Regions from separate parts of the Oceanobacillus sp. FSL W8-0428 genome, predicted to be linked through region 1. Evidence: riboswitches for the same ligand, from Rfam matches in the RefSeq annotation. Region 1 holds a riboswitch; each other region holds the start of a gene.
What was found. A riboswitch is a leader RNA that binds a small molecule or an ion and turns the genes downstream of it on or off. The one in region 1 is predicted to bind thiamine pyrophosphate.
Positions count from the first base shown of each region.

Region 2: it holds a riboswitch for thiamine pyrophosphate, as region 1 does, so the genes downstream of both, thiW (energy coupling factor transporter S component ThiW) here and MKY30_RS18885 (ABC transporter ATP-binding protein) in region 1, are expected to answer to the same signal.
Region 3: it holds a riboswitch for thiamine pyrophosphate, as region 1 does, so the genes downstream of both, MKY30_RS08595 (thiamine phosphate synthase) here and MKY30_RS18885 (ABC transporter ATP-binding protein) in region 1, are expected to answer to the same signal.
Region 4: it holds a riboswitch for thiamine pyrophosphate, as region 1 does, so the genes downstream of both, thiT (energy-coupled thiamine transporter ThiT) here and MKY30_RS18885 (ABC transporter ATP-binding protein) in region 1, are expected to answer to the same signal.

Region 1 covers NZ_JBBORB010000001.1:3,939,368-3,947,282, forward strand. The annotation lists gene MKY30_RS18870 (antibiotic biosynthesis monooxygenase) at 464-784, opposite strand; gene MKY30_RS18875 (ABC transporter substrate-binding protein) at 969-1,976, opposite strand; gene MKY30_RS18880 (ABC transporter permease) at 1,978-2,718, opposite strand; gene MKY30_RS18885 (ABC transporter ATP-binding protein) at 2,722-3,495, opposite strand; TPP riboswitch at 3,637-3,746, opposite strand; TPP riboswitch at 3,851-3,950, opposite strand; gene MKY30_RS18890 (glyoxalase) at 4,264-4,662, opposite strand; gene MKY30_RS18895 (TetR family transcriptional regulator) at 4,950-5,558, shown strand; gene MKY30_RS18900 (SDR family NAD(P)-dependent oxidoreductase) at 5,563-6,357, shown strand; gene MKY30_RS24205 (winged helix-turn-helix transcriptional regulator) at 6,695-6,862, shown strand; gene MKY30_RS24210 (hypothetical protein) at 6,859-6,987, opposite strand; partial or broken gene MKY30_RS18905 (transposase) at 7,007-7,522, opposite strand; gene MKY30_RS18910 (zinc-dependent alcohol dehydrogenase) at 7,550-7,915, opposite strand, start outside.
Region 2 covers NZ_JBBORB010000001.1:2,337,234-2,345,148, forward strand. The annotation lists gene thiE (thiamine phosphate synthase) at 1-501, opposite strand, end outside; gene thiM (hydroxyethylthiazole kinase) at 491-1,276, opposite strand; gene thiD (bifunctional hydroxymethylpyrimidine kinase/phosphomethylpyrimidine kinase) at 1,266-2,087, opposite strand; gene thiW (energy coupling factor transporter S component ThiW) at 2,120-2,611, opposite strand; TPP riboswitch at 3,025-3,138, opposite strand; gene MKY30_RS10935 (LytTR family transcriptional regulator DNA-binding domain-containing protein) at 3,263-4,315, shown strand; gene MKY30_RS10940 (ABC transporter ATP-binding protein) at 4,426-5,274, shown strand; gene MKY30_RS10945 (ABC transporter permease) at 5,271-5,978, shown strand; gene MKY30_RS10950 (helix-turn-helix domain-containing protein) at 6,277-6,474, shown strand; gene MKY30_RS10955 (hypothetical protein) at 6,474-6,926, shown strand; gene MKY30_RS10960 (hypothetical protein) at 7,116-7,244, shown strand.
Region 3 covers NZ_JBBORB010000001.1:1,846,386-1,854,300, reverse strand. The annotation lists gene MKY30_RS08610 (thiazole synthase) at 1-758, opposite strand, end outside; gene thiS (sulfur carrier protein ThiS) at 762-965, opposite strand; gene thiO (glycine oxidase ThiO) at 962-2,098, opposite strand; gene MKY30_RS08595 (thiamine phosphate synthase) at 2,101-2,712, opposite strand; TPP riboswitch at 2,828-2,923, opposite strand; gene MKY30_RS08590 (MerR family transcriptional regulator) at 3,021-3,761, opposite strand; gene MKY30_RS08585 (DNA-binding protein) at 3,965-5,674, opposite strand; gene wrbA (NAD(P)H:quinone oxidoreductase type IV) at 5,842-6,453, opposite strand; gene MKY30_RS08575 (DNA alkylation repair protein) at 6,973-7,212, shown strand; gene MKY30_RS08570 (small acid-soluble spore protein P) at 7,238-7,390, shown strand; gene MKY30_RS08565 (SDR family oxidoreductase) at 7,468-7,915, opposite strand, start outside.
Region 4 covers NZ_JBBORB010000001.1:3,586,651-3,594,565, reverse strand. The annotation lists gene polA (DNA polymerase I) at 1-2,303, opposite strand, end outside; gene pnpS (two-component system histidine kinase PnpS) at 2,851-4,215, opposite strand; gene MKY30_RS17110 (response regulator transcription factor) at 4,216-4,908, opposite strand; gene thiT (energy-coupled thiamine transporter ThiT) at 5,324-5,911, opposite strand; TPP riboswitch at 6,074-6,178, opposite strand; gene MKY30_RS17100 (M3 family oligoendopeptidase) at 6,243-7,915, opposite strand, start outside.

The DNA of each region.
Region 1 (7,915 bases):
TTTATCAAATCAAAAAAGAAAGGAAAGAAAAATCTTCCCGTTAACCCGGACAAATAAGATTTTTCTTTCCTCTATTCTTTATTTTTCGTATATATAATAAGAAATCAGTTTTGTATAATTACAGGATTTCTTATGACCTATAACAAAAGAGAAGGAATCTCTATCAAGTCTCTATATGTTGGTTGGGGGGTAACACAATGAGTGATCTGATTAATCCACAGAATAATTTGATAGAGAAACCCCTTTCTGTAATGATAATGATAATCATTATCACATTAGTTGTCAATACCTAATTGCAATATTATTTATTTTAATAAGCAGTTTGATTCGTTCACTGATTGATTATTGTATGAATTATTGGGGAAATATGCATAAATCTATTCATAAAAATGCCGTCTTCTTAACAGTTGAAGACGGCATTTTGTGAATAATCATAGTGTAACAAAACTTAGATAAAAGGATACTATGCTGGATGGTGCTGTACAAAGACTTCAAATATTGATAATTCCGTTCCAAGGATTGGACTATCTTCTTTTTCTTCTTTATTCTGTGATTCATGAGCTTTTCTTGTTTCTCTGCTTTCTCTCCAAACCTCAAAAGAAGCGTGATCATCCCACGTTGTGCAAACCTGCAGCTCATCATACTCTGCTGTATTTTCTTTTATCAAAACTTCCATGAATACAAATCCATCAAATATGTGTACTGCCTTAGCTTTTTGGAATAATGCTGCGACCTCATTTACCTTTCCTTTTTTTACTCGTAATGTGTTAACGACTTTAATCATTATGCACAGCCTCCTATGATTTAGATAAAAATCTATGTTTATATTCTAATACCACTTCTGCCTGTTTTCCACCTATTCGGGTGTGCCAAAAATACGGTATACCATGAGAAACCCTTGCTTGAAACGCACTTGGCTGATTTCCAACAATACTTTGAACAATAAATAAGCAGCTTTATAGAAATTATTATTCAATATTGACAAATATATCATCGATATTTGGAATTTCTTTAATCACGCCGTATTCTTTTAACCAATTCGCTGTTTTTTCCCATGAAGCTCTTTCCTGTGTACCAAAACCCTGCTCTGAATCCATTTTTGGTAATAAAATAGTTAAGCTCTCTGTTTCAATTTCTTTTTCCAGGGGAAAGTTTACTTCATCCTGATAATCCAGCAGGATTTGCAGTGCTTCTTCCTCATTTTCAACCATGAAATCGTATCCCTTACGCGCAGCGCGCCAAAACGCTTCAATATATTCTCGCTCGGCATCCCATGTTTCATCACTTGTCACAGCGACAATTTCGTAAAAATCAGGCACCCCGTAATCTACTGGATCAATAAAATCAATTGCATGCCCTTCACTGCGTAAGACTGGCACTTCATGATTCACATACATGCCACTCACTGCATCGACCTGCTCAGAAATAAGTGAAGAACCTAATTCAAATTCTACATTTATCATATCTACTTTTTCATAATCTCCGCCGTCATGCTCGACCATTGTTTTAACAATTGTCTCATTTACCGGAATTCCAGGGTAACCTACCTGCCTCCCTTCTAATTCTTTCGGCGATTCTATCGGATCATTGGAACGGGAAACAATCCGGTTTAACGGCTCACGAACGACAGCAGCCACAGACTTAACAGGAATATCTTCATTTGCTCTTGCTGCAATCACATCGGGCTGGTAATATAACCCCATTGTCACCTTGCCTGAAGCCGCAAGTGTCAGAGGGTCTGTTGGATTTGCCGGGAATTGAATATCAACTTCAATCCCTTCTTCCTCAAAATAACCCTTCTCTTCTGCTACGTATAGATAACTATGTACGGCATTCGGATACCAATCAAGCATAATAGAAACGGTATTTGTCCCGTTTACTTTTTTATTATCCTCTGCATTTGATTCTTCATTTCCACAAGCGCTTAGAATTGTAAAGCCTATTAGAATACTAACTATTGCTGTTAATTTATTCATACTAAGATCTTCTCCATTTCAATATATATTTTTCCAGCAAAACAACTGTAATAAATAATATAATTCCAATTAAAGAGAGAACGACTATAGGTGCGAAGACTCCTGCTCCATTAAATTGTGTCATCATCCGCCGGCTAAAATAACCTAGGCCAGCCTGTGCACCGAGCCACTCTCCAATTGCAGCGCCAATCACACTCATGGGGACGGCTACTTTTAACCCTGAAAAGAAAGAAGGCAGTGCAGATGGAACCTCCAGCTTGAAAAAAAGCTGTCTTTTAGATGCGCCAAGTGTTTGAAATAACTCTTTCAGTTCTTTACTTGTTGATCGAAAACCATCGAATGTACTGACGGTAATAGGAAAAAAGGTAATGATAATTGTAACGATGACTTTGCTCCAGATGGAATATCCGAACCAAAGTACAAAAATAGGTGCCAGTGCAATAATAGGAATGGTTTGTGATGTAATTAAAATAGGATAAATGGCTTGCTCTAATGCTTTTGATATATTCATACTGATTGCTAGGATAATTCCAAGTACTAATGAAATACCGAGGCCAATTGCAATAACAGCCAGTGTAACAGGAAGATGATGCAGCAGAAGCTCCGCTTTCAATTCCCATAGCTTTATCGCAATTTCAGTCGGCGCCGGTAAAATAAATGGTGTATTAACAAACCTCGCTCCTGCTTCCCATATAAATAAAAATATTGTGATTAAAATAATAGAATAAAGATAATTTTTCATTGATTACACCCTCATCCGAAATTGATCCAGCAGATTATTTTTTAGCTCCGTCACTTCTTTATTTCCTAAATCCTGTTGCCGTCTTGGACGTTCCAAAGGCACTTCAATCTCTTTAAATGTTGTAAAAGGTGTATCAGTAATGACAAAAATGCGGTCAGACAAAAATAATGCTTCTGTAATATCATGTGTTATAAATAAAATAGTAGATTGCTGCTCTTTCCATTGTTCTAATAGCCATTCCTGCATAAATAACCTGGTCATCGCATCCAAAGCTGAAAAAGGTTCGTCCAGCAATAGCACATTAGAACCGGATAAAGTAGCTCTTAAAAAGGAAACACGCTGGCGCATCCCACCGGATAGTTCATGCGGATATTTATTCTCGTATCCTTTTAAACCAAACGCCTCCAGCAAGCTATCGACAGCTCTTCTATCGAGACGACTTTCTTTGTGCAGTTCTAACGGAAGAACTGCATTTTGCTGAACTGTACGCCAAGGCATTAATAAATCCTGTTGAGGCATATACCCAACTTTTCCTGAACGGTCGGTTACTTGTTTTTCATTTAAATAGATAGATCCACCGGTCAGTTCTTCCAGCCCGACAATAAGACGAAAGATGGTTGATTTTCCTGAGCCGCTTGCACCGATAATACTTACAAATTCACCATCTGCAACAGAAAGATTCATGTTTTTTAAAATGGGAATCTCCCCTGCATCATTTTTATATTGGAAATCGACATTTTTAAACTGAAGTGCTAATTTATTATTTTGTTCTCTCATCCTTCGTTTTCACCCTCTTTCTGATAAAAAGTATAAGTTTATTTCTTAATAACACTTGTTAATAGATTGAATATGCACGCCTCCCTTCAAACAAAAATACCCCGGACACGAAGCCCAGGGTACACACATTTCCATATGATAGAAATTACTTTGCATGTTCCCTACGCTGGTCTCAACCAGATCAGGTTCTAAGGGTCTTTATCTTATGGATACTATCTCAACCAGCAACACTGGTCCCCCTACATTCTTATTAAATTGTATCTCTTACTATTTGAATCTACTGTAAGAGCATTAAAAAACCCACTCAACAAATATTGATGAATGGGAAATGAGTACATAACTAGATTATTACCTACTTAAGTAAACCTCACTTCCCTACGTTAGTGTTAACTAAATCAGGTTCCAAGGGTCAAGTTTCCTTTCTCAGCAATAAAATTGCTCCCCTAGCGATTATAGAAATATGAAATTTAGAATTAATAGTTTACCTGTAAGTGCTGATTAAATAGCATGATGCATTCATAGCGTTATTTTCAGCGGTGTCCTTTATAATCAGGGTGTATTATGGTTTTTATTCTTGAAACGAATACACTACAGCATGCTATAAGAAAGAAGTAAAATACTTAAGGCTTATTTAAGCATATATCATTTAAAAATGCAAACCATGCCTGACACCACAATATTAGCGTCAGGCTGGTTCCTGTCATTATTGGTAATTATTAATAGGACGAGATCATTAGCTCTCCACATTTCTTCCATTCATTTATTACCCTATTGTTTCATCCACATCGGTTCTAACATATTCCCATCAATATCAGATACCTCCAAGCCATACATTTGCTCTTCCGGCACCCCCATATCAACACGATAAGCATCGCCGCCATTTTCTTTTGCTAATTGTCCAAATTCTTTGACTGCTTCAGCGCTTTCCATGCCGAAACAAATTAAGGCAGCATTTTCTTTTTGTGTATCGGCAATCTTCTTATTTTTGAGGAACTGTTGATAAAAAGAATGTTCTAACAACATAATATAAAAATTTTCGTCCCAGACCATACAGCTTGCATGAACATCAGAAAAGTCATCGTTCTTTGTAAATCCAATTTTTTCGTAAAAATTAGTGGCATCTGCTACATTCTTGACTGGAAAGTTAACAAAAATCATTGTACTCATTAAAACGCCTCCTTTTTATTAGTTTACTATAAATGAATAAGAAAAGCTTCTTCTCGATTGCTCAATAGTTTTTCTTTTATTTAATAAATTCTCGGTATAAGCCATTACCTATTTTCTTTTTCAGAATAAATAAGGCTTCTTGATTTCTCCTAGTGTGTTTTCCCCTGCATCTTATATTAGACATTTTTTCATACATAATATTGATATTTCTTGCCTAATAGGTAAAAATATATTAAAATGACCACAGGTCAAAATTGACTACTGGTCAAATGAAGGAGGTTTTATTCATGTCACAAAGAATGGATAAAATATTTCATGATAGAAATACTACCATTCTAAATAATGCAGAGAAACTATTTAGACTAAAAGGTTTTGATAACGTAACGATGAATGACATAGCGAAAGAATCTAATATTGCAAAGGGTACGTTATATTTGCATTTTAAATCAAAGGAGGAATTACTTTTTAATATTTTGATACCTAAATTAGAAGAATTTAATGCAAAAGTGGAACTTATCGATAAAAAAGAAGAACTTACAAGTGATAAAATCAAAAAAATAATCACGTATGGATTTGATAGTGACTTTTTTGATTTTACTAAGAATCATTTTCTTTATATGCATCAATTATTTAATGTACAATACTATGATGAATTAAATGCAGTTATTGATAAGATCATAAAGAATTTTTCTCTAATCATACAAAATGGAAAAGAAATAAACGAGGTAAACTCTTCTTTGCCTAATAACTATTTATCCCATCAATTGATGCACGTTTTTGACCCTCAAATTTATTTTAGTTTAGTTGAAATTGAAAAAAATACAAAAGAAAGTTTTGTACGCAACACGATTACTTTTTACTTAAATGTATTACATGTGGCTAATAAAGGAGACTAATAATATGGATTTAAAATTAAAAAATAAAAAAGCACTTATTACCGGATCAACGAAAGGAATAGGAAAGGCAATAGCTTATGAACTTGCAAAAGAAGGTGCGGATGTTTTGGTTAACGGCAGAAGCAATAAGGAAGCAGAATTGGTTGTTCATGACATAAAGCAAAAACATCCAGAAACTAATCCTCAAAATGCCTTTGGTAATCTATTGAACAAGGATGATAGAGAAAATATCTGCAATAATCATCCTGATGTAGATATTCTTGTGAATAATTTAGGCGTATACGAAATGATGAACTATGAAGAAATCACTGATGAAGTCTGGAAAAAATATTTCGATACCAATTTCCTCGTTGCTGATAATATGTCCAGATTTTATTTAAAAAAAATGCAGAGTAAAAATTTTGGCAGAATTATTTTTATTGCCAGCGAAGAAGCTGTTATGCCTTCTGGAAATATGCCGCAGTATGCTGTGACCAAATCAATGATTTTATCTTTATCTAAATCATTATCCTTTTTAACCAAAGGCAAAAAAGTAACAATTAATACTATTATGCCCGGGCCCACATTATCAGAGAATGTTGAAAATATACTCAAAGATATGAATGATACCTCCAGTAAATCTTTCGAACAAATTGAAAAAGACTTTGTATTGTCTAATTTACCTGATTCATATATTGAAAGATTTATCCGTCCTTTTGAGATAGGAAGAATGGTTGCATTTTTAAGCAGCCCATACTCTGGTGCCATGAAAGGTACCGCGGTTCGAATGGATGGTGGTTTAATACCTTCTATTTATTAATTCAACAGTAAAAAGGGCAGCGAAATGCTGCTCCTTTTACTATTTATTAATATTTTTCAGTCAGTTACATTGCTATAAATTATAGAAAATACTTGCGAATATTTTATTTAAATTCAACTAGATTATGTGGTATATAAGGCTCTTTCAAACAAGCGATTTCTTCCTCTTGAAATGCGATAGCTAAAGCTTATGCCAGCAAGATTAATTTTTGAGCGCGAAGTTTGTACATCGAACTTTCTTGTAAGCTTTCTTATTGCAAAAGGACTACAAGGCGTTACTGCAATGCTTTCTGATTTACAATTAGATAGCATTTCTCTTTCGTCTTCACAATAAATTAATTCAACGGTTTGGTGAACTAAGAAAGTTAATTCCCGATATCAACCAAATGATTTTAATCAATCATTTATATGAGCTGAAAAACTGTCGTACTGTCAAATGCACCGTCTGTCCAATTATGCCTCCTCATGGTTCTTTTCAGGCAACACAACACAGTCAATTGAATTAAGACAGATTTCCTGCCTGGTGATACACCTGCTGTGTCGTTTGAACTGTCTTTACAGCCGTGGCAGGGTCTTCTCCTGTATTTGTATTAAGAAAAATAAAATTCTGGGCACTGGAAGTAATTGACAAACGGATTCGATGTCCCTTTTTAAGTATCTAACAGTTTGTTTTCTCCATTTGCTTTCACTATTTTAAACCACATATTATACGCTTCTTTTAACTCATGCGCTTTTTTTAAACCCTCCGATAACCGTTGATAACGCTCCAAATACCAGCACTGATTTTCTGTCAGATCTTTTTTATAAAATACATGTCTTATTCGTTTGCACTTCTTCCGGTCATAGTCGTGAAATTCTCTTTGCACACAAATTCGAACACACTCCAGCGCCTAATAAATATACCTGGTAAAGTGAAACCGGTCGGCTAAGATAATCGGAAAATTCAATGCCTTGCTTACCGCAGCTTTAAGTGAATGACTCATAATCATGACAATAACTTCCACGCTATCTCCATGTTCTTTTAAGTACGCTACTAATGTATCCTTTTCCCGGTCCGGAAGAATTTCTAATGGTTTATGACGGATTGGATCAGCGATAATTGTTTGATACTTCTTATTGCCTGCAACTCTTTTATACTCATCAATCGCAATCGCTTTTGGCTTCAATCAAAATACAGAATTTAAATGGTGCTGCTAGGGCTTTAACACAACTTTAATGCAATTATCTTCCTTTTTATTAAAAATATGGTACCCATGAGAAGCCTCTTCTAAAGGCATCGTATGAGTAATAATTTTTGTCGGATCAATATTCCCGTTCTTTATCATATTGTACAGAGCTGGCATATAGTGACGTGCAGGTGCCTGCCCCATTTTTATTGTAATGTTACGAGTGAAGAAAGGGCCTAATGGAAACATATTGTATAGTCCGCCATAAACACCTGTGATTTGTAAGACGCCACCCTTACGCACTGCTTTTGTAGCAATTTGAATCGGCCCTAAAGTTCCCCCTTGCAGCTTTAATTTCTGTTCTGCCCACTCTAGTGGAGACTTTTTACCGTC
Region 2 (7,915 bases), 1.6 Mb from region 1:
TGCCACAACAGGTATGTCTGGAAACTGCGAGCGGATAGTATGAATCCATTCTAAGCCTACAGCCTGCTTTGCATCTTCTTTTGTAGCAGTTGCAAAAATTGGTCCAACGCCAATATAATCCACTAAATCGAGCGGACTTTGGTCAAGCTCCTGTGGTGTAGATATCGACAGGCCAATGATTTTATCCGGGAACTTAGCCCGGACTTCCTTGACAGGCATATCATCCTGCCCTACATGTATACCGTCTGCATCCAATTCCTCGGCCAGCTCAATATTATCATTAATAAAAAATGGAATATCATGTTTTCGGCATTGCTCTCGCAAGCTTTTACCCAGCTTAATCTTTTCCTCACCATTTAACGAGCCGGTGCCTTTTTCCCGAAATTGAAATGAAGTAATACCTGCAGTGAGTGCCTCCTCTAAAACAGTGTGAGGATCCCTGTGACAATTTTGGCTTCCCATAATAAAATATTTTCTTAATTGTTCTCTATTAAATTCCATCTTCAGTGCCTCCATTTAGTTGCTTGGGTGTAAAGGATAAAGCATCCATAAAGCTTGGCAAAAAGGTTCCCGGTCCTTGCACATGAGACTGCTCTGCTGCATGCTCTGCGGCCAGTCCGTAGAAACTGAGTGCAGTACGGAGCTGTTCCCCGACTGGATAAGAAGTAGTCAGACATGCTGCTACAACAGATCCTAATAAACATCCCGCCCCGGTAATACTGGAGAGAAGCGGATGCCCAGTCTGGTTATAAATTAATTTCTGATCGGCATAGATAACATCTGTTTTTCCGGTTACTACAATCGCAGTATCAAATTGTTTCCTGGCTTTTTCTGCAATATCATCTATATTTCCTTCCCCAATAGAATCCACTCCCCGTGTTTGAATATCTGCATTAACCAAGGAAGCAATTTCACCTGCATTCCCTTTAATAACTGTTGGGCGTACATCTTGTAAAATTCTTTCTATTACTTCTTTCCGAAAAGAAGTAGCAGCTGCGCCAACAGGATCAAGAACTACAGGAATTCCCTTTTCATTGGCAGCTTTCCCTGCTGCAATCATTGCTTCAATTTCATTTTCTAAAATGGTACCAATATTTAAAACAAGTGCATCTGCAATTTTGGCCATATCTGCTGCTTCTCTTAATTCCTTTGCCATAACAGGACTGCCACCAAAGGCAAGCAGTCCGTTAGCACTAAAGTTCATGACAACCTGATTGGTTAAATGATGAATGAGAGGCGTGTTGTTTCTGACTTGCTGGATAATATCAGGATTCATGTGTGATCTCCCTTCCTGCATTTTCCCGGATTGCCCAGTGGTTCGTCGGGCCATTCCCTTTTCCAAGCTCAAATGATTTGGAAATAGCTGCAGTCACAAAAGCTTTTGCGTGTTTTACCGCCTCTGAAAGTGGATAACCTTTACCTAAATAAGCAGCAATGGCAGCAGCATAGGTACAGCCGGTTCCATGCGTATTCTTTGTATCAATACGATCAGCAGCGTAGCTATGCATCTGTTTGCCGTCATAAAGAAAATCAACAGCCTGTCCTTTTAGATGTCCACCTTTAACTAAGGCAGCATCAACATCATACTCGTGAACGAGATATTCTGCAGCATTTTTCATATCTTCTGTAGACGCAATAGATAAGCCGGTCAGAAATTCTGCTTCTGGAATATTTGGTGTAACAACCGTCGTTAAAGGAAGAAGATACTGCCGCAAAAAGCTGCGGGCCTCTTCATTAATTAAAGCGTCACCGCTGGTCGCAACCATAACAGGGTCCATCACATATGGCGCATCAACCTTTCTTAATTTTTGAGCGATTAATTCCATCATTGGCTTACTTGCAATCATTCCTGTTTTCACTGCATGAATTGGCATGTCCTCAATGACTGCATCCAGTTGATCCTCAATCATAGAAAGAGGCATATGCTCAACAGAACGGACTCCTGTTGTATTTTGGGCCACAACAGAAGTAATTACAGACATACCATAGGTTTTTAACTCTTGAAATGTTTTTAAATCCGCCTGAATACCAGCACCACCGCTCGGGTCTGTGCCGGCAATTGTTAATGCACAACGAACCTGACTCATAATAAAAATCCTCCTTAGGATTGTAAAATAATTTATTTTGTTAAAGAAAACTGCCGTGCTGGCAGACGGCTGACTAACAGCCAACCAATCAAAGCGCCGGAGACGCTGCTGACAATAAACGGCGGGATAAATGCAAGTGCCCCTACTGAGCTTCCCATCAGGAGATTCGCAATAGGAACAGCAAAGAATGAACCAATAATCCCTGTGCCAATTATTTCTCCAAAAGCAGCCATTGAATATTTTTGTGTTTTCTTATATAATACCCCGGCAACAAATGCTCCAATCATTGCTCCGGGGAAAGCAACGAGTGTTCCCAGACCTAAAAGGTTTCTGAGCAGGCTGATCATTAATGCGACAATGACTGCCGGCCCCGGTCCAAGTATGATTGCAGCAATGACATTAATGGCATGCTGTACTGGATAAGCTCTGGCAACCCCTGCGGGAAACCAGAGCAATTGAGAGCCAATTGTTCCAATAGCTATAAAAACAGCCATCAGCGTTAATAAGCGTGTACGGTTTTTCAATCCAATCATCTCCTCTATATGTCTAGCTCCATGCGCCAAACTTTAGAGATTTCACGTCACGCCCTACGATAAAGAAGACTTACTGATTGGCAAGCCGTCAGGCGCAGACAGAAGTATAGTCGCGCTTATGCCCTGCGGGTGAAAGTCAACATCGGTTTAAAGTAAAGGAAGGTCGACTAAAAGCAGGCTGAAGCCTAACGTCGGCATACCCCTAAAGGGGCATGTTTCCTTTATCTCAAGGGTGAAGGAAGTTCGACTAAAGTCGAACCACCCCCAAAGATCGGGAGCGCAATCTCTACGTTTTTAAACAGGCGCTTTTCGCTTTTCTTTTTGGAATGAAAAGTAAACTACTTTGTAAAAATAAAAAATCAGGCTTTATAGAGAAGCCTGATTTGGTATACTGAGAGTAATCATAAGTTGATTGACTACTTCCCTACGCTGGTATTAGCCAGATCAGGTTTGTAAGAGTCGGAAAGTAAGCATGCTTCCCTCTCAGCCCGCAGTTTTGGGCTCCCCTAGTAGTTGCTTTTCATTATTTTCTTTGAATCTACTGTATCAAAGATTTAACTGTTTGTCATGAAATAATAATCAGGCTTAAAAGCTATCAAAATAGAATGGAATGAATTCTTTATGGATAGAGAGGTATAAAGCATGTTAAGAATGAACGAAATTGAATATCGTCAAGGAGATCAAACATTATTTCCGAGGATAGATATAGAAATAAAATCTGGAGAAATCAAAGCAATTCAGTCCACTGTTAATGTGCGTGCAGTCTTACTGCAAATGATTTCCGGAGAAGAAAGTGTACGAAAGGGTTTTATTCAGATACACCATAAAACACTGGAGGAGGATAAGCAGAAATACTTTTCCTCTTTAGGAATTTGCTGGTATGAAGAAGGTATTTATGAACGGTTACAGGTAAAGGAATATTTGACATTTATCGGGTCCTTATATCAAAGCAAGGCTTCTATAAAAGAAGTTCTACAGCTGGTTCAACTGGAGGAAAAAGCAAGATGGAAAATGCATCAGTTGAATCGATCCGAAAAACGCCGGGTCCAATTTGGCAGAATATTAATGCAGGAATCAGAAGTTGTTATTTTTGAAGAGCCTGAGGTAAATGTAGACTTAGAAACGAAACGTGTACTTCATCAATTTGTCGAGATTTTGCAGGAAAAGCAAAAAGCGGTATTGATTTTAACAACAAGTACGGAGAGTGCCATTACAATTGCAGATACGGTCTATCGTTTAGATGAACAGGGCCTGCATCAAATCGAAGTTGAAACGGAGGAGAAAGACAGAGTAAAGTCTTTAGAAATAGATGGGATAGAAACAGCGGAAGAAGAGGCTCAAGTAAAGCAAACTTTTCAGTTAAATAAAATTTCTGCCAAAGTAGAGGATAAAATTATTTTATTTGACCCACAGGAAATCGACTATATTGAAAGCCAGAATGGTCAAACATATCTGTATACGCGTGGAGAAGGATTTCCAACAGGTTTTACCTTAAAAGAATTAGAACAGCGTTTATCTCATCAAGGCTTCTTTCGCTGCCATCGCTCCTATATTGTGAATCTTCAAAAAATAAGAGAGGTTATTACATGGACCAGGAACAGTTACAGCTTGTCTCTTATTGATAAAAAAAGCTCTCAGGTTCCATTATCGAAATCAAAGTTGAACGAGCTGAAGGAATTATTGGGGGTAGAATAAGCACAATTCAGCTTGAAATATACTCCATTCATTGAAGATATACTGCACTATTCCTTAAATAGCGATATTCTGTGATCACAAACAAATAACTGACGCAGGAGGTTTTTGGAGTGGAGAATATGATAGAAGTGAAATCTTTAGAGAAGATTTTTGGTGATAAACAGGCATTACATGATGTATCTTTCCAGGTTAAAAAAGGAGAAACATTTGGTTTTCTGGGGCCAAGTGGTTCTGGAAAGACAACAACAATAAAGATTTTAACAGGTCAAATGAGGCAGAGTTCAGGTACAGCAAATGTATTTGGTGTACCAGTTTCAAAGTTAAACACACCTGAATATCGAAAACGTTTTGGTGTGGTAACAGATAATAGTGGTTTATACGCAAGACTAACCATTTATGATAACTTAAAGCTTTACGCAGATTTATATGGTACATCTTTACAACGAATTGACGAGGCGCTTGAATCAGTTAACTTAGGTTCTGAGAAAAAAACACAAGTCGCCAAGCTGTCTAAAGGAATGACACAGCGGGTATTATTAGCAAGAACGCTTTTGCATAAGCCTGAGCTATTATTTTTAGATGAACCGACATCTGCATTGGATCCTGCTAACTCCAAGCATATCCATAATGGTTTAAAGGAACTGAATCGACAGGGAACGACCATTTTTCTGACAACACATGATATGGAGGAGGCAGATCATCTGTGCAGCCAGGTAGCCTTTTTAAATAAAGGGGTCGTCCAGCTTTTAGATGAGCCGAAACAGCTGAAAAAACAGTATCGGGAAGAAATTATTGGTATTGAATTAAAGAATGGAAGAGAATTAGAGCTTCCCTTGAAAGCATCAAGTGCTGAGGAAATTCAACAATATATTTCCCGGGAAATGGTGGAGCGTATTTATACAAAAGAACCGACATTAGGAGATATCTTTGTTGAAGTGACTGGGAGGGAGTTAGTATGACATTTTCTGTAAAACGGTTTATGGCTATTTTTCAAAAAGACTTAAAAGATTTATATCGAAATTTGTATGTTTCATCAACAGCACTGATGCCACTTGTATTTGCTGTCATATATAGTCGGGTAGGGGAAGTGCCATTGGCGATGTACTTGTTTGTAATTACTTTATCCCTTGCTTTGGTTGGTACCTTTCTGCAATGTGCGATAATAGCAGAAGAAAAGGAGAAAAATACGTTGCGTGGTCTGATGCTTTCTCCAGCAACATTGACAGAAATTTTAGCTGGGAAAAGTGCTGTTACTATTGTAATTACGGTTATTGTAACTGCTGTTAGTATGTTTATCATGGGTTTTTCATTTGACGGAAGAGGCTGGTTAATTGCTGGAATTCTTCTATCTCTGATTTTCTTTATCGCTTTAGGAACTTGGATGGGATTAATCACAAGAAGTGTTTTAGAAGCATCTGTCTATATTCTTCCTGTAATGTTTATATTTGGAATGGCTAACATGTTTATCGGGCTAGCCGATCAGTTCAGCTTCTTACAAGTATTAGAGTATACACCGGGAATTCAGCTGGAAGAAATTGCGAATTTGGGTGAATCAGGGGCAGGTTTTGATGAACTTTGGAAGCCTTTTGCAATTATTGGAGCCTGGGTTGCAGCAACTTTAGTATTAGCTGCTGTTACATTTAAGAAGCGTATGATGGATTAAATAAGGAATAGATTGTTGATTAGAATTAATAGAAGCGAGTTTAATTAAAAGCAAAGCCATTTGAAGAGCAAAAGGAACTCTTCAAATGGCTTTTTTTCTTTTGCAGTAAAGCAATGGTGGTTTATTTTCTCTACAGTATAAGTTAATTAAGTGCCTGTTTCCAAGCCTGATAAATGCTAACTTTGTTAAGATTACTACAATTATTATCCAAATAATAATTTGATTTTATTAATAAAGCGATGTAACATATAATTAACAAAAGTAATTTATATATTGCATTTGTGAGGCGGAGTGAATAATGAGAAATAATGTGAAAATAACACGTGTCAAAACGTCAATGACCCAGCAGCAGTTGGCAAAGAATGTTGGCGTGACGAGACAGACAATTGGATTGATTGAAAAAGGGGAATACAACCCCACACTCTCACTCTGTATTGCAATAGCAAAAGAGCTAGATAAAACATTAGATGAATTATTTTGGGAGGTAGAAGATTAATGAAATCATGGATATCTTTTTTTATGCCGGATGATGAATATAAAGAAAAAAAGATGCTATATTTTTTAGCTGAAGGAGGAGTTCTGCTTTTTCTTTTTCTGGTAATCATGTTTATTAGCGGTAATTTTATAAGCTTAGATACAGCTGTCATTTTGTTAGCAGGTATAGCAATATTCCTTTTTTATAATTTAGGAAGATATACACTGTCGGGAATCGAACATACTGATATTGCAACGGAAAAGGAATATAAAGGAGCGTTAAGAGCTCTTAAAGCCAGAACTGCTTCCTTTGTTGTTGTGTTTGGAATAGGCTATCTGATATATAAAATAACATCTGATCAAGCAAGCTGGTATGATTTTTTTGGAATGGTAATAAGTGTGGGTGTACTATCATTTTTATTGGAATTCATTTCATTAAAAAAATCTTATAAGAAGAATAAAGAGTTATTATAAAGGTTTTTTGATGATATGTAGAAATATATGACTAGGATTATGCTTAGGTAATTTATTCTATCTGTGTATAAGATGGCGATAAAATGGAAAATACACCTGTCTCAATAAAAAGAATTATTATAATCTATCTTGTGGCTGTCGCTATTTTTTTGTCTGAATGAATGGGTGAGCAAAAAAGGGGATACGAAGGTGGATATAACTATTCCGGAAGATGCTTTCGTTATTGAAGGATATGTAGTATCAAAGCGCTGGAATGAGATGTGGATTGGATCAATCAGTAAGCTTCTGGCAGGGAATGTCTGGCTTGATTACTTCTGATTATGGGGATAACGTAATTATTCTATCCCCACATCGTGAGATGGAAGGAAGTTTTCTTTTTGGGCAACCTCAAGTAAATCAAAAAATAAGGGTGTACGGTGACTATCTTAGAGAATCTTTTCCGGGAAGAATTTCTGTTTACGCCATAGAAATTATCGAGTAAGATGAATAATATTATTTGAAATACTTGGAAGTGGAAATGTTTAGAAGATATAGCATTCTATTTTCTTTTATAAAAGGATTATATTATTTCACTATTTGCAAAAGCTATTTTTGAGCCATTATTGCCAGGCTTACTAAGTAGTTTTTTTATGAGGTTGAAATAAAACAAGGGTATTTACAGCTTTTGTGGTTTCAAAAAAATTTTTAGGGGAATATATTATAAAAATCATGAAGCTGTTAATCTCCATACAGCATTCGCAATCGTTTCAGCAAAGGTGTAGACGTCCATAACAAAATTATTTTCTCTATCTTCTGCTTTCTGTTTTTTTACAAAGCCTTCGCATTTTATTCCTTCCTCTAATAATGGTGCTTTCTCCAGTTTTATAGACTTAATGATACAGGAGACTCATTCTTGATCTCTCTGTACATTGGGTAAGGTTTTTACAGACAAAATATCCGTCCACCAGTGCATACATCGCCTTGGATATGAACTTCATGTCTTTATGGTT
Region 3 (7,915 bases), 2.1 Mb from region 1:
CTGATCCCTTCCTCAGGGCTGCTGGCTACAGCATAGTCTTTCTTTGGAATTCTTCCTGCTTCATATCCCAGCCGTCCTGCCTCCACTGCGTATTTCATCGCTTCAGCCATTTTCACAGGATTATCCGCTCCAGAAACTGCTGTATTCAATAAAACGCCATCTGCTCCCAGTTCCATGGCATAAGCTGTATCAGCCGGCGATCCGATACCTGCGTCAACAATAACAGGTACTGATGACTGCTCGATAATAAAAGAGAGATTTAAAGGATTGATAATCCCTTGACCACTTCCAATTGGTGAAGCTCCGGGCATCACTGCATGCGCACCTGCTTCCTCCAGTTTTTTGGCCAGCACAACATCATCTGATGTATATGGAAGTACGGTAAAGCCTTCTGCCACCAGCTCTTCTGTAGCTTTTAATGTCTCAACAGGATCTGGGAGCAATGTTTTATTACATCCAATAATTTCCACTTTCACCATATCACATCGTCCCGAAGCAGCAGCTAGTTTAGCAATGCGCACGGCCTCTTTTGCGTCCTTCGCACCTGCCGTATTTGGTAAAAACGTATATCGATCCACATCAATTTTTTCTAAAAAATTTGGCAGTGAGGGATCGTAAATATTCATCCTTCTTACAGAAAAGGTGAGTACCTCTGTCCCTGATTTATCTACCGCCTGCTTTTGAATATCGAAATCAGGATATTTTCCTGTTCCTAAAAATAAACGAGATTTAAATTGATAGTTTCCAACTTTAAGCATTTCTTAACCCCCTCCAACAAAATGAACGATCTCAACCTTATCTCCATTTTCCAGTACAGCTTTTTCATGCTCTTCCTTTTGCAATATCTGCTGATTATGCTCAATGATCAAAGGTTTATCTTCCAATTCCAGAAAATCAATTAGACCTTTGATGTGCTTTACCTCATCCTGAATTTCTAATCCATTGCCGTTCACTGTTATTTTCATTGTGACTCACCTGCCTTTTCCAGTTTATTGCCTTGACGATTCAAGCTAAAGCTATCGTAATAAAATGGATTAACCGGTTTATTCTCTATTAAATCTGCCATATAGATTCCCGTAATTGGCGATAGCAGTATGCCATTCCGGTAATGTCCCTTTGCCGTATATAAACCAGCAACATCTGGAACCTCTCCCAAGTATGGAAGTTCATCAGCTGTGGCAGGTCTGACTCCCGCCCAAAAACTGCTTATCCTCGCTTCTCCCAGCCGCGGAACCATTTTCTGTGCTCGTGACAATAGCTTGTGAACGCTCGCAGCATGAACATGCTTATCTGTTTTATCGGGGATGGAAGATGCTCCAACAATCACTTTTTCCCCTTGCTTTGGAACGAGATAACAGCCATCCATCCAAAGCGTAGTTTGAAATAAATTCTCTTCTAATTCCAGCAGCAGACATTCCCCCTTCACCGGAATTGTGCCATAATCTTCAGGCAGCAGTTCATCTCCAAAGGCACCTGTTGCAATAACGATTTGATCAGCATAATAAGCTCCCTTTGTTGTCCGGACTCCATGAACTGCTCCATTTTCTATCAACAGCTCAATTACTTTTTCCTGTTCACGCAAAGCTGCACCATGATGATAGGCAGCCAGGGTGAATGCCTCCGTAAGATGACGGGCAGAAACCTGACCATCATTGGGCAGATAAAGAACAGCATGAAGATTCTCTGTTAAGCCTGGTTCCATCTTCCTTGCTTCTTCTACGGACAGCAAATAAGCAGGATTATCCTCTTCTCTCTGAAATGCAGCGATTGTTTTCAGCTTGTTGTACTGATGCTGATGAAAAGCAAGCTTCATAATCCCCTTATGAATATACTGAATATCAATCCCTGATTTTTCATACAGCTCTTCGGATAAATCTTTAAATAATGCTCTGCTCTCTTGTGCAAATTGGAAAAGAGGGCTCTTCTCTGCAAATTCTCCTTGAGCTCCTAACATTCCAGCTGCAGCACTTGATGCCTCACATCCGATTTGATCCCTTTCTACTATCAGCACCCGATAGCCTCTTTTAGCCAGCTGATAAGCAATAGAACAGCCAATTACCCCACCGCCTACAATAATTTGATCAAACTGTTTTTTCACCTTCACCCACCTTCCCAAGTATCCAACACTTCCCGGTAAGCCTCGACAGTTTGCACCGGATTATCCGCCTTCCAAATACCGGACATTATCGCTGCCCCGGCTGCCCCTGCCTTCATTACTTCTTTCGTTCGTTCCGGAGTAATCCCGCCAATAGCGTAGACCGGAACAGATAATACATTGGTGATTTCCCGAAGGTCAGCTAATCCTCTCGGCTGCTGGCCAGGCTTGGACCTGCTGGGATAGAGATGACCATACAGCACATAATCTGCCCCTTCCCGTTGAGCCTGTTCTGCTTCCAGTAAGGAATGAACAGACTTCCCTGTTAAGAGCGCAGAGAAGCACTTTTTCACAAGCGGCATGGAAGGACTGTGATGTGCCAGCTGGACACCTGCACACTGTTTCATCACAGCGATATCAGCCCGGTCATTTACAATTACTTTCGCTAATGGAAATTCGATGCTTTCTAATGCTTCAATTATTTCCATGATTTCCTTTGCTGTCTTCTTTTTCTCCCGGATATGCAGAAAATCAATATCTCTATGAATCCGCTTAATTATTTGCAAATGCTGTTTAGTAAAATTTCCATCACTGATAAGATGTAATTGTTTGCCCATGCCATTGCTCCTTTCTTTCATTTCCCGAGAATCAGCGGAAGAAACGAAAAAGGCCACTCATCCATTGGATAAGTGGCCCTGATTATATAAAAATTCAGCGATCGAATTATATATCGTCATGTTCCTGCCACTTCCCTACGCTAGTGCTAACCAGATCAGGTTCAAAGGGTCCGAATATTCGTCTCAGCCAAAAGCTCCCCTAGTGTTGACTATTTAATTTTCGAATTACAATTAAAGGATAACATATAATTTTTTATTTTCAAAGTTATTTTTACAGTCTCTCTTTTTTCTGCTTATGAATAATTTGTCTAGCCTTGCTTTGCATAGTTAACAGAAGCAGCATACAAATAATAAGTTAATCCTGTTTGTTGATTCTCTAACATATTTTTGTGAAATTCATCAGTAATAAAAAACCACGTTGATTCAACAAACCCTTGTGAGTCTACCTTCATAATGTTGTCATTGATATACTTAATATGCTCAGAGATAAGCTGCTTGACCCTTTCATCATTTACTGTCCATCCCTTTTTTAAAGCAAAAGCCATTTTATCCATAAACGCTTTCGATTCTCTGGCTGATTCATTTAATTCCTCCGCTTCAATATTATCTACAGGGATTTCGTATTGATAAGTTTCCTGCAGATATTCATTTTGCTCTTTTAACTGTTCCTGCCATTGTTCTTGATTTAACCCTTTAAACATATTTTGATTATCCATCACTTCTCCACGCTCCTCAAAATATATAGTTTCGTTAAGAGTATTTAATATCAGATTCATTCGTTCTCTCTTGTCTTCTATCAGTCTCTTTTGTTCCATTAACATATCGTAACGGCTTTTTTTCTCATACAATATTTTCTGAATAGACTCTAATGAAAAATCTAATTCACGATAAAACAAAATATGCTGTAATTTTTCTAATTCCTTTTTCCCATATAAACGATATCCAGCTTCTGTGATTTCCCTCGGCTCTAACAGTCCAATCTTATGATAATGATAAAGTGTTTTGATCGTTATTCCGGTTAAATCAGCTACTTGCTTAACCGTCAGCATATGAAACTCACCTCCTCATAAATAAACAATAGACTCCTACCTAAGGCAAGAGTCAACAACCATTTTGATATTCTAAAAAAAATATTTCTTATTATTCTAATCTCAATACTTAAACTACATGGAAAAGTCATCTTTCAACAAATCAAAAAAATCCCCTATTGCCGTTTTTAACAATAAGGGATTGGTACGCGTATATCTAGCTGCTATTCTGTTAAACCATCAATCTCCATCACTTCAATGGTTGCAGTACCATTATCCATCAGCTGTGCTTCTGCCTCGATATTATCTCCCTGTTCCAGAAAGATTGCTAATGGAGCCTTGCTGGCATTTACAGTATAGATCGTTGTATCGTTTTCAAGTAAAAATTGGATAATCTGCCCCTGCTCTGTCGAGTTCACAACTACACGACTGACGGTTCCTTGAACAGTCTCAGTGACAGTATCACCAGTAGCTCCCGTGTTTCCAGGATCCTGTAACAGAGCCATCCGATAGGCATCCAAAGCAGCATTTGCGGTATCGCCAAACACGACAAAGTCTGAATCATTCGCTTTAATGTAGGCATACTGCTTATGCAATCCATTCGGATCCAGTACATTGACAACCCAGGTTGGATTTCCGTCAACATTGTATAGAACAGGCATATACCCTTCCCATTTCTTCTCCGGGAATTCCTTATTAACGATTTGCTTTGCTCCTTCACTGTCCATAATACCGTTGTTCTTCTTACCGCCATAATAGGTCAGCTCTCCGGTTCGTGCATTAACTAATGTATAGCCTAATGCAGAATCGATATTTTCCTTCGGGGAGGTCATATCGGTAAAATAAAACATATCTCCATTCTCATCAAACATTGGTGTAACCCCAGATTCCGTGCCAGATTGGTTAGGCAGCTTCACATCTCTCTTGCCAAAGACGCTGTTTAACCAGCCATGAACATATTTCCCATAATAATCATTCGTTAACGTAGCCATTTCTGAGCTTACAGATCCTTCAATAAAGTCTGGAGCCTCGTCTGTTTGATAAGCATTCATTTCACCAGTGACCGGATCAATCACCACAACCTGAAGCTTATCCAGGTTTGGTTTATTTGTAATATTCATCGGCTTATAAATGGTTTGAACATACCATGGCTTTCCATCATCATCCACTTCTATTTGTGCTTCTCCACCTTGTATATATTGCGGAAACTTATTATAAATTACACGCTGCACATATTTATGAAAATAGCTGGAATTTGTATATTCCATAGGCTCCTCTTCAAACGTTGGCTGTGCGTTTACATCTGTTGCAGAAATCGTAAAGTACCCAGCTGTTTCTTTTCCACGGACAAACTTCCAAAAGTCGGCGAATTCAACAGGAGCAACGTAAACAATTTCATCTCTCACCTGCTGTACCTGTAGCTTGCCTAAGTCATAGAATTGGGCGTTTGGCACAACACTCATTGCCTTTTGAATCTTGTTACGTGCAAATTCAGGGGCCACTGTAATCGGTGTTTCATCCTTAGATAACGGCTTTGCCTCGGACTCTTCATTTACTGTGATCGTATTATGTGCATTGTCCAATACTGTAAAACCGGTAATGATTACAGCGATAAATAATAACAGTCCTAATCCAAAAATGCTGAACAATGGTATAAACAGCTTTTTCTCCATAAAATTATTCGGCTTTAATATTGCCGTCAAAGCCGGTGCAAGGACAATAGCAGTAATTAAATTAATCAATAGCATATTCGGAATAGTAATTGCCGGCATCATAAAATAGTTAATGACGGCTAAAACAATAAAACCAAAAACAAATAATCCAAAAGCAAATTTCAGCGCCCGCCCTGTTTGTACCGATGAAGCAAAAGCTACTACAACTGCTACAATCACGTATAAAATCATACTTATTAAAGTTGCTAATAAAATTCCCATCTTCTGCTCTTCCTCTCTTATTGCTGTATCTATATTTACGATAAAGCACCAAGAAAGGATTCATTTTTTATGTAAGTAATTACCGACACTCACCAAGCTATGTTGATACTAATAAAAAAGACAATACCCCAAATAGAAAGAGGTACCATCTTTTTTAATGTCATTAATTACTGATTTCCTTTTTTAACCCATTCAGCAGCTGTAACTGTGCGCTCTGCCTGATGTTTCACAGCAGCTTGTACATCTTCAACCATTTTTCCATCCTGATCGACAGTAACACTAGTTCCATATGGATTTCCACCAGCTGCAAATACAGATTCATCAGAGTAACCTGGAGGAACGATGATTGCTCCCCAGTGCATCATGCTGGTATATAGTGACAGAATAGTTGCTTCCTGACCGCCATGCGGGTTCTGTGCAGAAGACATCGCACTGACCACTTTGTTAACGGTTTTTCCGCTTGCCCAAAGCCCGCCTTGGATATCTAAAAACTGTTTCATTTGCGAAGGCATGTTTCCGAAACGTGTTGGTGTGCTGAAAATAATTGCATCTGCCCACTCAAGATCTTCTGAAGCTGCAACCGGAACATCTTTTGTTGCTTCCACTGTAGCTTTCCATACCGGATTTCCTTCAATAACTGATTCTGGAGCTAATTCCTGTACTTTTAATACTCTTACTTCAGCACCTTTAGCTTCAGCCGCTTCTGCTGCCCATTTTGCCATTTGGTAGTTGGTACCACCCATACTGTAAAAAATAACTGCTACTTTTGTATTTGACATACTTTCCATCTCCTTCGATTCATTTGATTTTCCAAATAATTTATCTAAAAATCCCATTTGCTGCACCTCTTTCAACGCAAGCCCTGTCCTCCGATATCTGACATCATTCTTTTTATCCCTCATTCATTAATTTTTATACCAAATACAATTTATTTTGCTAAATAAATCAGCATACAAAGGTACCGGGTTTAATCATAAGGTTTTATAAGCTTTGCCGAAGATTCTCAGAAAACATGGACCAAATTAAAGCAATAATTCGTTTTAAAGATAATTTTTTCCTTAATTGCATTTAATTCAATCTTATTTAATTAATTTATATTGAATTAAATATAATTATAGGCTTTATATTTCTATTTGTCAACAAATTATTAACTAAACTTTTGTATGGAAGATAAAGAATCAGTCTAAATTAAACCTGCAAAGCACAGACTCCATTTAAAATTCCCGTATAAATTAGCGTAAATCAGAGAAAATAAGGCTAAGCTTCGAGCAAAATGATTAAAAATTGAGGTGTTATATATGAACCAGCCTTACCAATGCCCCAGATGTAAAACAAACCGTTCCCGATTTAATATCATTGAACAAATAGCAAATCCGGTCAAATTGGATGCCAACACCGGTGCAGTGTTAAATGATTATGAGCAGGATCCATTAGAGGTTTTTCATATTGCTTACAACGGTCCGGATAAAAGGATACAGTGCGGAGCATGCGGTTTAATTGAGGATGAAAATACTTTTGCAAATACAAATGCGCAATAATTACAACTATGGAGGATGGATATAGATGACTAAAAATCGAAAAGGACCAAAGCAGCAGGAACAGCCTGATTTACCCCAAAGTCCAAAGCAGCCTTATGGCGAACCATTAGCAGGATCTCATAAAGTGAAAAATAAAAATCATTCCAGACAAAAAAATAATGCGTCACATGATATGTGACGCATTAACAGTTATAATATACAATTCTACTTCATAGCCTTGCTTCAGCATCGTCAGCTTCTATCAACTGCGAAACATTAATTATTTTTGTCCATTAAAGCTTGTAATGTTTTTTCCAGACCTTTTTGAAAAGGAGTTGCCGGAATAGCACCAATCCTCTTTTCATATTTTTCTCCACTTAAAATGAATCCTTCTTTGGTAAGATACATGATTTCAACTATTTCTCTCATGAATTCATCGAACAAGCCAACCAGACGGATAACATTTTTAGTCAAAGGAATAACAGCCTTTTGGTTTCCTGTTACTTTCCGGGCGATTCGGATAATCTCTTTACCTGAAATCAATCCAGCTCCTGGTATATTCCAATTTTCACCATAGGAATCATCTTTTTCTGCTATATTTACAATCATTTTAGCCGCATCTGGTAAATAAACATATTCCCGGGGTGTTTTTAAATTCCCAATAAAAATGGATGCTTTACCTGCAGCCACCCCATCGAGTGTAGGCTGTAAATAAGAATTTTGT
Region 4 (7,915 bases), 350 kb from region 1:
AGAGTCGTTACATACCCCTTTTGTTTTGCTTCTACAACAATGTCATCCATATATTCTTTTACACTTGGATAACTGTTAAAATAACGTTCAATGAATTGCTTGGCTTCTTTTCGCGTAATACCTAAGTTTTGTGATAAACCATAATCACTGATTCCATACACAATTCCAAAGTTAACAGCTTTCGCCTGGCGACGCATATTCGATGTAACCTCGTCCCTTTCAACATGAAATACATCCATTGCCGTCTGCGTATGAATATCTAAATCATTTTTAAAGGCAGTAATCAATTTCTCATCATTTGCAATATGGGCAAGTACCCGTAATTCAATCTGAGAATAATCAGCAGCAAACATTTTCCAGCCTTTTTGTGAGGGAACGAAGGCCTCGCGTATTTTTCTGCCTTCCTCTAGACGGATAGGAATATTTTGCAGATTAGGATCTACCGAGCTTAATCTGCCAGTTTGTGTTAAAGCCTGGTTAAAACGCGTATGAATTTTATGGGTATCTTTGCGGACCACCTTTTGCAAACCTTCAATATAGGTTGATTGCAGCTTACCCAGCTGACGGTACAAAAGTAATTTTGGTATTATTTCATGCTGGTCTGCAAGCTGCTCCAGCACATCAGCTGCTGTGGAGTAGCCTGTCTTCGTTTTCTTAATTACCGGAAGTCCCAAATCTTCAAATAACACTGGACCAAGCTGCTTCGGTGAATTGAGATTGAATTCCTTGCCCGCCAATTCATAAACTTCTTTTTCTAAATTGCTGAGTCTTTCCTTTAAGTCATCACCCATTTCCTTCAGACGTTCGACATCTACTAAGACACCCTGATGCTCCATTTCAGCCAGAATCAGAGCAAGCGGCATTTCTAATTCCTTTAAGAGCTTTGCCTGTTCATTTTCCTCTAATTCTTTTTCCATCTCCGGATATAATTCAAGCAATGCATTGGTTTTTCGAACAACATGCTCGCTAAGAATTTCTTCTTCCGGTACTTTTTGTTTAGCACCTTTACCGTAAACTTCTTCATCAAAGGATAAATCATAATTCCCTTTTCTGCTTGCAATAGCGGGAATATCATGATTATTTTCAGCAGGATTGATTAAATAGGAAGCGAGCAGGGCATCAAATACAATTCCTTCAATTTGAATATCATTACGCAGTAAAGCAACCTTTGTCCGTTTGGCATCAAATACAATTTTCTTTTTTTTAGGGTTTTCTGCCCAATTTTTAAAAACAGAAGATTCCATTGCAGCAGAGGTAGGAATAAAGCTTTTTTTATTGTCATTTACAATTCCGATTCCTTCAATCTGTGCTGTATGATAATTTTCGCCTAACATTTCTACAACAATCACATCTTCATCTGAGAAGATTTCTTCCGTTACATCGTTCACAATATCGTATTTAATTTCTTTATGTTCCACGGCCTCTTCCTCTGTTTCTTCTGAATCAGAAAGTCGTGTCAATAATGATTGGAATCCTAAATCCATAAAAATATTCCGGACAGACCCTGTTGAATAACCTTCATAAATGACATCTTCCAGACCAACCGCAACTGGAGAATCTCTGTTTATCGTTGCCAGCTCTTTACTCATGACAGCATCATCATGATATGTTGTTAAATTTTCCTTTAACTTTTTACCTTTCACTTCATCCAGATGCTCATACACCTGCTCCAGGCTATTAAATTGTGTTAACAGCTTTGTTGCTGTTTTTTCACCTACACCTGGAACACCCGGAATATTATCGGAGCTGTCTCCCATCAAGCCTTTTAAATCTGTAATCTGTTCAGGGGTTACCTGCATTTTCTCAAGAAGATATTCTGGTGTATACTTTTCAATATCACTGATTCCTTTTTTGGTAACACTGACCGTTACATGATCCGATACAAGCTGGAGTAAATCTTTATCTCCAGAAATAACAGTCACTTCCCAGTCCTGATTATCTGCCTGCTTCGATAGTGTTCCAATAATATCATCTGCCTCATATTGCTCCAGCTGATAATGCTTAATATCAAACGCATCAAGCAATTCCTTTAAGACCGGAAATTGTTCCGAAAGCTCTGGAGGAGTTTTTTGCCGCCCACCTTTATATTCTTTATAGGTTTGATGGCGAAATGTTGTTTTACCTGCATCAAAGGCAACTAGCATATGTGTCGGCTTTTCTTCCTCTAAAATTCTAAGCAGCATCGTTGTAAAACCATAGACTGCGTTGGTATAGACACCTTTTTCATTATTTAACAGCGGTAACGCAAAAAAAGCACGATAAATAATGCTGTTACCGTCAATTAAAATTAACTTCTTAGTCATAATCCCGTCTCCTTTATCTATCATCTGAGTAATATTATTTTATCATGTTTGCAGAGAACTGCATAATATGCACATTTACTTACTAAACAGGATAACCTTTATAGAGTTGCTTCATAACAATTAGATATGAGTGCTTATTTAATGACTCAACTTTCGCACTTGAGAATAAGCATCTATACCTTGCTATTCAAAAATAAACATCTCCATCATTTTTCCTGCTTGTATGTTGTTAAATCATCCTTCTATTGAAATGAAAATTGTGTATAGCTCCTGCAACCAACCACTACACTTTCTATGGGGACGGCTTCAGCTAATTTGAAAAGAAAACCGCTTTTCAAGTTAGCTGAAGAGCATGTCCCTAGGAAAGCAAAACGGTCCGCCGCAGCGGTAGCTTTACACGTTACCCTCTTTCTATATCGAGTTTATGCTTTGTCAAGAGATAGATGGAAGGAATAATCAACACCTGTTTCTATGATAAGCAAGTTATTTTTTAAGGTGCGAAAGTTGAGTTAATGAGAAAAGTCATCGCTATGACCATAGCGATGACTTAATCTTTCGGAATATATACATGTATGGCTGTACCTTTATTTACTTCACTGTCCACAACGATTTCTCCCTGATGGACTTCTACAATATGCTTTACAATGGCTAAACCTAAACCGGTGCCGCCTGTGTTCCTGCTTCGATCTTTATCGACCCGGTAAAACCGTTCGAATATCCTTTGTATTACCTTTTGCTCCATCCCTATTCCAGTATCCTCAACTGAAAAATGGACACGATGTTCATCCTCGGATACTTTAAGATTCACATCTCCTCCAGAAGGTGTATAGTTAATTGCATTGTCCACAAGATTGATAATTACCTGCTTTAATTTTTCAACATCTGCATGAATGCTTATATCGGAGGAAATAGATGTTGCCAAATTCAACTCTTTCTTCTCTGCTTTTTGTTCTAATGACGGCAGAACTGCATCTATCATCTGTTTGACATTAAAGTCTTCTTTTTCCAGTTGAAAACCTTCTCTTTCTAAACGGGAAAGTTCTAATAGATCCTCAATGAGTAACTGTAATCGGTGACTTTCTTTATAAATAATCTCTATAAATTCCTCTGCTGCTTTTTCATCATGCTGTGCCTCTTTTAATGTTTCTGCAAATCCTCGTATTGAAGTAATTGGTGTACGCAGCTCATGAGAAACATTTGCCACAAAATCCTTGCGCATCTTTTCCAGCCGCTTTAATTCTGTAATATCGTAAATAACCAGAACAGCACCTTTAATCATATTATGCTCATTAAAAATAGGTGCGGCAATTACCTCCATGTAATTTTTAGTCAACCCGCGTTTATTTTTAAATTGTTGTTTGACTGGCTGCTCATATAGAAATGTTTTTTGAACAACATCGTGCATCGCCTCATTTTGAAATACATCATAATATAAATGACCGCGATATTGTTTCTCATTTCCGTGAAACATCTCTAGAAATCCACGATTTACAAGATGGACGTATCCTTTCTCATCAATAAGGACAAGACCGTTTTTCATGTTGTCAATAATAGAAGTTAACTGCTCAGCATGCATTTGCTCCTGAATGGTAATCTCATTCATATTTCGGGCTAATTTATTAATATTTTTACTCAATTGCTCCATTTCTTCACTATTTCCATTATAGAAACGGGCAGAGTAATTTCCTCTAATCATTTCATTTACTGTTTTGGAAGCTTTTTTCAGTGGTCTCGTGTATTTATTATAGAATTGCATAAATATAATAGAAATCACTAAAAATTCAAATAAAATAATAGCAATGGTAAATACCCAGTTTCCTTCAGCTTGTACCATTAACCATCCGGATAATATCAGGACAATTGTGATACCAAGTATATTGGGGAACAAGGCTTTAGAAAATAAAATCTTCATTTAAACCGGCTCCTCTAATTTATAACCTAATCCACGGACTGTTTTAATATAAACAGGTTTTTTTGAATTTGGTTCAATTTTATCCCGCAGATGACTTACATGAACATCAACAATCCTTGTGTCACCAACAAAATCGTAATCCCACACACTGCTGAGTAATTGATCTCTGGAAATAACCTTTCCTTTATGTTTAGCCAAATAGTACAGCAGTTCAAACTCTTTTCTGGTAAAAGTAATTAATTCTCCATTCATTTCTGCTTCATAGCGTTCTGGATAAATAATCAAGTCCTTTATTCTGATAGATTGGTAACTGTTTTCCTGTGGGCGCTGCGTTCTTCTAATAATTGCTTTGACTCGGGCAACCACTTCTTTTGGACTGAACGGCTTTGTCAAATAATCGTCTGCTCCAAGCTCCAGCCCAAGAATTTTATCAATTTCTTCATCTTTTGCTGTAAGCATTAATATTGGTGTATCAATATCATTTTTTCTTAATTTCCTGCATACTTCCATCCCATCTAGTTTTGGGAGCATTAAATCTAAAATAATTAATTCATAGTTACCCGCAGCAGCCTTTTGATAAGCTTCTTCTCCATCGTATGCTACATCTGTGGTAAAACCGGCATTTTCGATATTATATTTTAGTAAAGTAACAATCGATTGCTCATCATCTACAATTAGAATCTGTTTTCCCATTTAGAAAAATCCCCCCTATTTCATATATATGCTTACGTAGATGAAAATTTCACCCCGAAGCATTTTTTCTCCTGCTGAACAGGAATGTTGATTACTTCTATTTTTCATGTAATCATTTCTTTTATTTTCTTTATTCTACCATTATTCACGAACATAGCCTATTACATAAGTAAATGTTAATAAAACTTAACAAAAACGATGCAAATCATGAGTCATTAAAATTCGGAACGGATCACTCTTATACATTTAATTCTTTATTCTTTACAGAAAAAAACCTGAAGCGATAAATGCTGCAGGTTTTTTGTGTGAGGGAGTTCTTCAAAAGTATAGTTTATTCACAGATTAATTCTCAAGAACATAACCGTCCGTCTATGAATACCAAACTGAATAACAGCGTGTTCTCTGCCCTTTTATTTTAAATTTTTCCTGTTAATGTTCTCGGCTGTTTATAGAACAGAAGAAACACAATAATTAGACTCAGTATAAAAGATGGAATCATATAAGATGAATTATAGATTAATGAATAGAGCCAGGCCGGCTGCCCGTCTACCGCAGATCCGAAGAAAACCATTCCTGCAATATAATGACAAACAAAACGTGCAGCAGAACCCAAAAATACTCCAATTAAAATATAAGAAAAAGCTTTCTTCATCTGCTTACCTTTTATACTTTCCACAACCTGTTTAGAGACTATTCCTGCCAGGCCGACAACAGTAAATGCTAACCCATACTCAATAATCCCCTGTACTGGATGCATAATGAAAGCCGTCCCTGTCGCAACCTGTAATACTCCCCAAAGAAACCCTGATAAAAGACCGCCTTTAAGTCCCCAGCGAAAAGCAACAATAAAAATAGGAATCATTGCAAAAGATACGGAGCCACCTTGTGGCCAGAGCTTAAACCCTATCGGTAAAATATCCAGTAATAATGCGAAGGCAGTAAATATTGCTACCTCAACTAAAAATAGTGTTTTATTTTTCAATTTCTTCTCCCCCAAATACATGACGCTATGCCAAAATCAAATTTATTTTTTTCATAGCTTCAACAGTCTTTTTTTACACAACAAAAAAGTAATGCCAAGGGAGTCTTCTTGATGGCGATATTCTTAAAAGAGAGTACATCTCTACAGAACATCTAAAACTCCGCTCACACATTACTTTTATATCCATCAAAAAGTCCACAATCCCTACGCCAGCGCTAACTGACAGGTTCAAAGGGTCAGAACATGAATAATGTTCACTCTCAGCCAATGGCTCCCCTTGCAGGCTTTTTTTATTCACTTTTTTGTATAGGTTCAGTATAAATCACTTTACAGTAAATCGCAATAGCTTATACTACTTTTGAAGTTTCTTCGCCAATTCTAAAAATGCCTGGACATCTTGTTCACAGATTTCTATTGCATTTTCCCAGAAATCAGGTTTTGTTAAGTCAACCTGCAGATGCTTTTCGGCAAGCTCTTCAACTGTCAATCGGCCTGTATCTCTTAATAAAGCAGTATATTTTTTTTCAAAGTTTCCTTCGTAATCCTGTGCATATGCATAGATTCCCTGGCTGAATAAATATCCAAAAGTATAAGGGAAATTATAAAACGGCACACCAGTAATATGGAAATGCAGCTTAGATGCCCAGAAATGCGGATCATATTCTGATAGATTGTCACAATACGCTTCTTTTTGCGCCTCTACCATAAGCTCATTTAATCTGTCTGTGCTTACCATTCCTTGCTTACGCTCTTCATAGAATTGCTTCTCAAATAAGAACCGTGCATGGATATTCATAAAGAAGGCAATACTGCGCGATACTTTATCCTCCAGCAATGTCAGTTTTTCTTCGTCTGTTTTAGCCATTTTCACAGATGCATCAGCTACAATCATTTCAGCAAAGGTAGAAGCAGTTTCTGCTACATTCATTGCATAGCCTTGGTTTAATCCGTTCACATCGTTCATCACATACTGATGATAGCCATGTCCCAGCTCATGAGCCAATGTAGCTATATTAGAAGGAGTTCCTGAATAGGTCATAAAGATACGTGTTTGTTCGCTGGCAGGAAAGCTTGTACAGAATCCGCCCGGACGTTTTCCTGCCCGATCTTCTGCTTCAATCCATCGTTTTTCAAATGCCATTTGTGCGAAATCTGCCATCTGTGGACTAAAACCCCGGAACTGATCAACAATAAAAGCTGCTCCTTCATCATAGCTCTTTTTTTCTACCTTTGATTGAATAGGAGCATTCACATCAAAAATACTTAATTGATCTAAATTTAATAGAGTTGCTTTTTGATTTAAGTATTCTACAAATAAAGGCTTATGCTTCTCGATTGCTCCCCACATAGCATTTAATGTTTTTTCCCTCATCCGGTTCTTTTCTAGAGGCTCTTTTAAAACATTATCCCATTCATAATGCTTATATGTTTGCAGACGGAAACCTGCCAAGTGGTTTAAGGTTTGCCCAAATAAGTCTTCATTCTCTTTCCAGGCTTTGCTTATTTGCCGGAATACATATTCTCTTTGCTCACGGTCTGGTGTTGATAATTTATTAGAAGCCTGTCCGACAGAATAACTTTGTGTCTCTCCGTCTTCTGCAATATCAATTTTCATATTGCCGACAATGGTTCCGTACATCTGATTCCACGCATGATACCCATCGACAGCTAAATCGCCGATTAAAATTTCTTCATTTTTAGATAATTGTTCGCGTGCTCGTTCTCTTCTTTCAGTCAATATAAATTTAAGAGGTTTTATCGCTTCCTGTTCTAATAATATATCCCAGTTTGCGTCTGTTATCGCTCCCAGTTTTTGATCGATTATTTTTGTCAAAGCACTGCTTGAAGCTTGTACTTGAGCTGCCTCAGCAACATATAAAGCAGCCTGTTTATCTGTTACATCCTGCGCACTTAAACAACTGATATATGCGCCCATTTCACGTGATTGTTTTGTAAGAAGCTCCAATTTTTCTAAAATTCTTTCCCAAGCTTCCATTTCGCCATTAGCATCTAAATGATTAACTT